One region of the Cobetia sp. 10Alg 146 genome, then DNA from elsewhere that is predicted to be linked to it. Evidence: predicted binding sites of a transcription regulator. Region 1 holds the regulator's gene; the other holds the start of a gene.

Evidence for each region. Region 1 encodes FNR, which switches genes on or off when oxygen is low (the NO sensors DNR and NnrR bind a similar motif). Its sites were predicted from a motif close to TTGATNTANATCAA; they were not measured.
Region 2: clpB (ATP-dependent chaperone ClpB) is a predicted target of FNR. The motif match lies at 1,622-1,635, and genes of this name have one in related genera.

The regions. Positions count from the first base shown of each region.
Region 1 covers NZ_JARWKT010000006.1:115,380-119,454, reverse strand. Annotated here, with positions in the region: gene QD172_RS12140 (cbb3-type cytochrome c oxidase subunit I) at 1-501, shown strand, start outside; gene QD172_RS12135 (cbb3-type cytochrome c oxidase subunit II) at 498-1,157, shown strand; gene QD172_RS12130 (hypothetical protein) at 1,154-1,432, shown strand; gene fnr (fumarate/nitrate reduction transcriptional regulator Fnr) at 1,789-2,538, shown strand; gene QD172_RS12120 (fatty acid cis/trans isomerase) at 2,637-4,075, opposite strand, start outside.
Region 2 covers NZ_JARWKT010000011.1:99,822-103,896, forward strand. Annotated here, with positions in the region: gene rluD (23S rRNA pseudouridine(1911/1915/1917) synthase RluD) at 1-633, shown strand, start outside; gene pgeF (peptidoglycan editing factor PgeF) at 673-1,452, shown strand; gene clpB (ATP-dependent chaperone ClpB) at 1,780-4,075, shown strand, end outside.

The DNA.
Region 1 (4,075 bases):
GCCCTGCTCTTTCTGGCCATCAGCGTGATGGAGCATGTGGCACTGTCCATCGCCCCGCTCAACGACATGACCTTCAGCGCCGCCGGCAGCCTCTCGCCGGCCGGCACACTGGGCGTCATCGGTCTGGTCAGCGTGCTCATGCTCTACCGTCTGCGGCTGCCTGAAGCACCCTCGGCGCTGATCATGACCCACGCCTGGCTGGCCATCGCCGGCACGTTGCTCTGCATCGCTGCCAGCTGGACCACCACCCTGCTGCAAGGCAGCCTGTGGCATGCCGTAGACGCAGAGGGACAACCGCTGCACTCCCTCGCCGACGTCCTGGCGGTGGCTCGCCCGCCGATGCTGATGACGCTGGCGGGGCTGAGTTGCTGGGCACTCGGCCTGCTGCTGATGGCAGCGTATCTCCTGCGCGCCTCCCGCCGTCCCATCACGCGCCCCTCTACCCAGCGCGCTCATCACCACATCGGGGATTCACACGCTCGGGGGAGGACACCGGCATGAGACACGTACTGCTCGAACGGCATCCGGGCCTGATGGCCGCGCTCTGCGTGATGGCGGCAAGTGTCGGCGCGCTGGCCCAGTTGCTGCCTCTGGGGTTTCAGGAGGCAGGGCAAGAAGTGACACCGCTGGATGCGCTGGCGCTGGAGGGACAGCGCCTTTACCTGCGGGAAGGCTGCCAACAATGCCATACCCGAATGGTGCGGGATCTACCGGGAGACCAGGCACGCCATGCAAGCCGGGACGCCGCCTCCCGCCACCTCATGGAGCGACCGGCCCTGTGGGGCAACGCTCGTCATGGCCCTGACCTGAGCCGCCTCCCGGCGGAACATGATGAGGCCTGGCAACGCCTGCACCTGTACTCGCCGCGCCACAAGGTGGCGGATTCCAGCATGCCGGCCTACCCCTGGCTGTTCGAGCACGCCCTGAGCGGCGAGGGTGTCGCCGAGCGAATGCGGGCCCTGCAGGCGCTTGGCGTGCCCTACCGAGACGACGAGATCCTCGCGGCGCCCGCCCGGGTACGCGGCAAGGCCGAGGCGACCGCTCTGCTGGCCTATCTTCAACAGACGGATCCCCTTCGGCACTCATCCGCGACAGCACCCGACCCGACAGGGGAGACACTCGCCACACTGACACTGACGACAGGAGCTGCACCATGAACCTGCTGGCAAACGTCGATCTGCCACTGTTCTGGCAAGCATGGATCAGCATGCTCACGCTGGGCAGCCTGGCCTTCTGCACGCTGTTGCTTGTCGGGCTTCGCTCGCGCAGCACCTCACCCGATGATGACCTGCAGGGAGATGGGCCAGGCGACGAACACCGCATTGACGGCACCCCTCAGCCGGACAGACCGCTGCCGCTGGTCTGGAGTCTGCTGTTTCTGCTCACGCTGCTGGTCAGCATGGGGCAGATCGTCATGTCCTTGAGTGGATGATGTCACCTGGCTCTCCCGAGGCGGATGAGGCAGGGCGTCGCAACCTGCCCCTTCGGGAGGTTCTGCGTCTAGAGTCATGCAGGACATCACGACACAATCAGAATTATCTAATATAATGCGCGCGATTCACGGAGCACTTCACATCCCGCCCCACAGGACGGGAACCCGTTCTGGGAAGTGCGCCTGACAGGTATCATTGACGGACAGCACCGACAGGCAGCAGCGACTCAGTCCATGAGGATGCTGCCTCTCCGTACAGGACCATGGAATCGCCCTGTACCAGGTGTCGCACCCGGACACCCCCACCCGAAACCCGCTCCCCACGAGTTTCGGCGTAATGCCCCAGGAGAGTCACCATGACGGCCCAGACAACGGCATCCCATCGATTGCGTGCGCATGAAGCACGCTGTCAGACCTGCTCGCTCAGCTCACTGTGTCTGCCGCTGGCACTGAACATGGAAGCCATCGACCAGTTCGACTCCATCATTCGGCGCCGCGCGCCGCTCAGAAAGGGCGAGGTTCTCTTCACCCAGGGCGAGCCCTTCGACTGCGTCTTCACGGTGCGCTCGGGCAGCCTGAAACAGATCAACACCGAGAACAGTGGCACGGAGCAGCTCACCGGTTTCTTCCTGCCCAGCGAGCTGGCTGGACTGGATGCCATCGACAGCAATGCCTACCCCGGCAGCGCCGTGGCACTCGAGACCACGACCGTGTGCGAGATTCCCTTCGATCGCCTCGATGCGCTTTCCGCCCAACTGCCGGAACTGCGCACCCAGCTGTTCAAGAGCCTGAGCAAGGAGCTGCATGAGGATCGTCGGATGATGATGCTGCTGTCGCGCAAGACGGCAGATGAGCGCCTGGCCAGCTTCCTGGTCAACCTCTCTCAGCGCTTCCGTCGCCGCGGCTATTCGCCATACAGTTTCCGTCTTTCCATGTCCCGCGCCGACATCGGCAATTACCTGGGACTGGCCGTGGAAACCATCAGCCGTATCCTGACGCGTTTCCAGGCTCAGGGGCTGGTGGATATCCAGGCCCGCGAGGTCCATATCCTGCACCTGGATGGCCTGATCGAGCTGGCAGAAGGAGAGTGTCAGGGCGGTCGCTGAACGCCCGTGATGCCATCTCTCTCACCACGAAGGCCCGCCACATCCTCATGTGGCGGGCCTTCGTGTGTTCCAGACAGCGCCAGGCGGCTCGGAGACGCTCAGCGATTCTGCAGACGGTTGTAATCCAGCAACCCGGCCTCGACGGGACGATCCGCATAATTGGCACGCAGCACGCTGTCCGAGAACTGCCAGAAGCGTGGGTCGGTGCGCCGCACTCCGATATCGGCCATCAGCTGTCGATAGTCCGCCTCATCCTTGAGCACGGCGACCCGCCGTGCCAATCCCTGCAGCGACTCGGGTGTCAGATGCCAGAAGGCATTCGGATAATCCCCGGCCACGCCGCGCAGCACATCCAGCGTATCGCGCTCAGAACGCCGATTGGCTTCCTCGTCGAACAGACTGGTGATGTTGGCATGAGCCGAGTTGCGCAGCACGCTGAACAACTGTGGGTGCTCGCTTCCCTCCCGTTCCAGCGCAATGATGGTGACTTCCGGCAGCAGGCTGGCCGCCAGACCACTCACCTCGCTCAAGGCCTTCAATTCGCGGCGCACGGCATCATCCTCCAGCGTCTCCAGGCTACGCTCGTGGACAAGTTCCGGCGCCAGGCGCTCGCGCAGGCGGCGCATCAGCCCAATGCGCGCCTTCTCCGGTGAGGAAAGCTCTCCCGGTGTCCAGACGATATCGCTCGGGGCATCAAACTGGGGCGGCTTCTTGAACAGCAGCTTTTCCAGCCCCGAATCCACATCCTGATACCAGCTGTCATGCACTGCCTGACGCTCGCCGGCAGGCAGAAGCGCCAGCAGGTTGTTCTCGCCTTCCATGCGCAGGAAGTCCATGTACAGGCGCGTGGTCAGCTGGTGGCCGAGGTTGCCATAGACATCGAAGCCGGCCACCAGCAGGTAATGGATGCGCTCAAGCATCGGGTAATCGATCACCCAGGCCGTCTTGGGCACATTGCCGACCAGCCCTTTCATCACGGCAGCGTTGTCGAAGTGACGATAGACCGTCAGGGCGGCATTGGGGTTGTGATCGCCACCCTCGCCCCCTTGCCAGCCGCTGCCGTCCCACAACAGCTGCATGTCGAGACGCAGATTGCCGTCCTCGTAGGCCTGCATCATCAGCTTTTGCTTGGCCTGCAGATAGGCCTGCTGCTTGCGCTCGAACTTGATCCACGAGGAGATGGGCAATGCATTGCTGCTCTGCTCGGCAGGCAGGCTGAGATTCTCGCCCTCCCGTGCCAGGGTGCGCTCGACCTGCGGCAGGCTGAACAGTGATGGATCGGTGAAACTGACCCAGAAGTGGTCATTGATGACGTCCACGGCCACCTGGCCACGACAGACCGGCCCCTTGATGAAGCCCATGATGGTGTTCTGCGATTCATCCAGCATGAAGCGGTAACGTGACTCGGCAGGGATCGCCTCGAACGTCAGGAAGGGATTGGACGCCGTCTTGAGGTCATAGCCAGGCAGGTCATCCACCGTATAGTCCGGCGCGAGGAACAGCGACTGCCAGCGCTCCAGGCGCGCGTCACTCAGCG
Region 2 (4,075 bases), on a different contig from region 1:
GGCAATCCGGATGGCACGCTGCTCAATGCCATCCTGCACCATTGTCCGGGCAATGCCATGCTGCCGCGTGCCGGTATCGTGCATCGTCTCGACAAGGACACCAGTGGCCTGATGGTGGTCGCCAAGTCGCTGACCGCCCAGGCGGACCTGGTCGAGCAGCTGCAGGCGCGTACCGTGTCTCGCGAGTACGATGCCGTCGTGACCGGTGTGCTGACGGCGGGCGGTACCGTGGATGCGCCCATCGGGCGTCACCCCAAGGATCGCAAGCGTCAGGCCGTGACCCATAGCGGCAAGATGGCGATCACGCATTTTCGCGTGGTGGAGCGCTTCCGGGGCCATACCCATATCCGCTGCAAGCTGGAAACCGGGCGTACCCACCAGATCCGTGTGCACATGGCGCACCAGCGCTATCCACTGATCGGGGACCCGGTCTACGGAGGCCGTCTGAAGCTTCCGCCGGGGGCCAGTGACCCGCTCAAGGAGTTGCTGCGTCAGTTCCCGCGTCAGGCGCTGCATGCCCGTCGCCTCGCCTTCATCCACCCGATCACGGGCAAGGAAGTCGAATTCCGCGCCGAGATGCCGGGTGACATGCTGGTCTTGATCGACTATCTCAAGGAAGACATCGCCCGCTGAGGGGCTCGGTTCGCGTATCCCATCGCGCCAGGAGAGGTTATGCACGACGACAGTCTACGCCCGACCCTGATTCTGCCGGACTGGCCAGCACCCAGTCCGGTGCAGGCCTTCGTGACCACGCGTGAGAGTGGCCCGAGTCAGGGGCCATACGCTGGCTTCAATCCGGCGCGGCATGTCGGGGATGATCCGGCGATGGTCGCGCGGGTGCGTGATCTGCTCGCGGCGGAGGTCGATGATGGTCGTCCACTGGCGTGGCTGGATCAGGTGCATGGGACTCAGGTGGTGGATGCCTTTGACGTCTGTCACGCCGATGAGCGCCATGAGGCGGTGCCACCACGTGCTGACGCCTGCATCAGTACCGGTACGGGGCAGGCCTGCGTGGTGATGACGGCGGACTGCCTGCCGGTGCTGTTCTGTGATCGTCAGGGGACGCGGGTCGGGGTGGCGCATGCGGGCTGGCGTGGCCTGGTGGAAGGTGTGCTGGAAGCCACTGTCGCCCGCCTGGGAGATGACCCGGGCGAGCTGATGTCCTGGCTGGGCCCGGCGATCTCCAATGCCCAGTTCGAGGTCGGCCCCGAGGTGCGTGACGCCTTCATCGCGGATCTCCCCGAGGCCGACGACGCCTTCGAATCCAGTCCCTACCGGCTGGGCCACTATATGGGCGACCTCTACAAGCTGGCTCGCCTGCGGCTGGAGCGTGCGGGGGTCGGCCATGTCAGTGGCGGTCACTTCTGCACTGCCTCGGAATCGCGCTTCTACTCCCATCGCCGTGATGATGGCGTGACGGGGCGAATGGCCACGGTGATCTGGCTGCGCTGATAGCGTGAAATGGAGACCTGGCCGCCGCGATGCACCGACGCTCGGCAAGCCGAAAGACAAAAGCGCCCCGTTGACCTGATCACTCAGGTTGGCGGGGCGCTTTTCCGTGTCGAGCGAAAGCCCCTGGCGACATCTTCAGGCGCTGAGGGCCAACCTGCTGCAGGGGAACCTGATCTGGATCATGCTTCGCGGACAACATGCTGCGTTGCCGCAAATCACGCCTTGAAAGCGGCCCCCCAGCCCCCCATCTCTAGGGTTAGATACGAAATGTTACAGGCGAAGCTCCTGAGAAGAGGAGTACCGCCATGACTCTCAGGAGAAGGCACCATGCGCATCGACAAACTCACCAGCAAGCTGCAGAACGCGCTTGCGGATGCCCAGTCGCTCGCCGTCGGGCGAGGCCACAATGAAATCCATCCCCAGCATCTGCTGCTGGCCCTGCTGGAGGACCGCGATGGCGGTCTCAAGGCGTTGGTCAACAAGGCGGGCGGCGATGCCACTAGCTTGATGAGCGGGCTCAAGCGTCAACTGGATGACCTGCCCACCGTGTCCCAGTTCGACGGCAATGTCGCGCCTTCCCAGGCGCTCGGCAAGCTTCTGAATCTGGCCGACCGCGAAGCCCAGAAGCGCGGCGATCAATACATCGCTTCCGAGCTCGCGCTGCTGGCCGCGCTGGAGCTGGGCGGTGATCTCGGCAAGTCGTTCACCTCCTCGGGCATCAAGAAGCCCGCCCTGACCTCCGCCATCGATGCACTGCGCGGTGGCGAGGCGGTGGGAGATGCCGACGCCGAGAACAATCGCGAGGCACTCAACAAGTACACGATGGACCTCACCCAGCGTGCGCGCGACGGCAAGCTCGATCCGGTGATCGGGCGTGACGAGGAGATTCGTCGCACGATTCAGGTCCTTCAGCGTCGCACCAAGAACAACCCGGTGTTGATCGGTGAGCCCGGTGTCGGCAAGACCGCCATCGTCGAGGGGCTGGCCAGCCGTATCGTCAATGGCGAGGTGCCGGAAGGCCTCAAGAACAAGCGTGTGCTGTCTCTCGACATGGGCTCGCTGCTGGCGGGAGCCAAGTTCCGCGGCGAATTCGAGGAGCGCCTCAAGTCGGTGCTGAAGGAGCTGGCGCAGGAAGAAGGCCAGGTCATCCTGTTCATCGATGAGCTGCACACCATGGTCGGCGCGGGCAAGGCCGAGGGCGCGATGGATGCCGGCAACATGCTCAAGCCGGCGCTGGCGCGTGGCGAGCTGCACTGTGTCGGTGCCACCACGCTTGACGAGTATCGCCAGTACATCGAGAAGGATGCCGCGCTGGAGCGTCGTTTCCAGAAGGTGCAGGTGGATCAGCCCAGCGAGGAGGACACCATCGCCATCCTGCGTGGCTTGAAGGAACGCTACGAGGTGCACCATGGGGTGGATATCACTGACAGTGCGATCATTGCGGCCGCGCGCCTCTCATCGCGCTACATCACGGACCGTCAGCTGCCGGACAAGGCGATCGACCTGATCGATGAAGCCGCGTCACGCATCCGCATGGAGCTGGACTCCAAGCCGGAAGAGATGGACCGTCTCGACCGCCGTCTGATCCAGCTCAAGATGGAGCGTGAAGCCCTCAAGAAGGAGACCGACGAAGCGGCACTCAAGCGTCTCGGCGCGCTTGAGGACCAGATCGCGGAGCTGGAACGCGAATATGCCGATCTCGATGAGGTCTGGAAGGCCGAGAAGGCCAGTATCCAGGGGGCAGCGCAGTTCAAGGCCGAACTGGAACAGGCGCGCATCGATCTGGAACAGGCGCGGCGTGCCGGCGACCTCAGCCGCATGTCGGAACTGCAGTACGGCGTGATTCCGGGGCTCGAGAAGCAGATCAGCGAAGCCGGCGAAGGCGAGGCGGATACCTCCGCCCACGTGCTGCTGCGCTCCAATGTCACCGAGGAGGAGATTGCCGAGGTCGTCTCGCGCTGGACCGGCATTCCGGTCTCCAAGATGCTCGAAGGCGAGCGCGACAAGCTGCTGCGCATGGAAGAGGCGCTGCATGAGAAGGTGATCGGTCAGGATGAGGCGGTGATCGCGGTGGCCAATGCGGTGCGTCGCTCACGCGCCGGGCTGTCGGACCCGAATCGTCCCAATGGCTCCTTCCTGTTCCTCGGCCCGACCGGGGTCGGCAAGACGGAGCTCTGCAAGTCGCTGGCCAGCTTCCTGTTCGATACCGAAGAGGCGATGGTGCGCATCGACATGTCCGAGTTCATGGAGAAGCACTCGGTGGCTCGTCTGATCGGCGCGCCTCCCGGCTATGTCGGCTATGAAGAGGGTGGCTATCTGACCGAGGCCGTGCGTCGCAAGCCGTACTCCGTGCTGTTGCTCGATGAGGTCGAGAAGGCGCATCCGGATGTCTTCAACATCCTGCTGCAGGTATTGGAAGATGGCCGCCTGACCGATGGGCAGGGGCGTACCGTCGACTTCCGCAATACCGTGATCGTGATGACCTCGAATCTGGGGTCCGAGATGATCCAGCGCATGAGCGGTCTCAATGGCGAGCTGGCGGACGAGGAAGACACGCAAGAGAGTGTCGATCGCAAGGCGGCCTTCCAGTACGACGACATGAAGACGGCGGTCATGGAAGTCG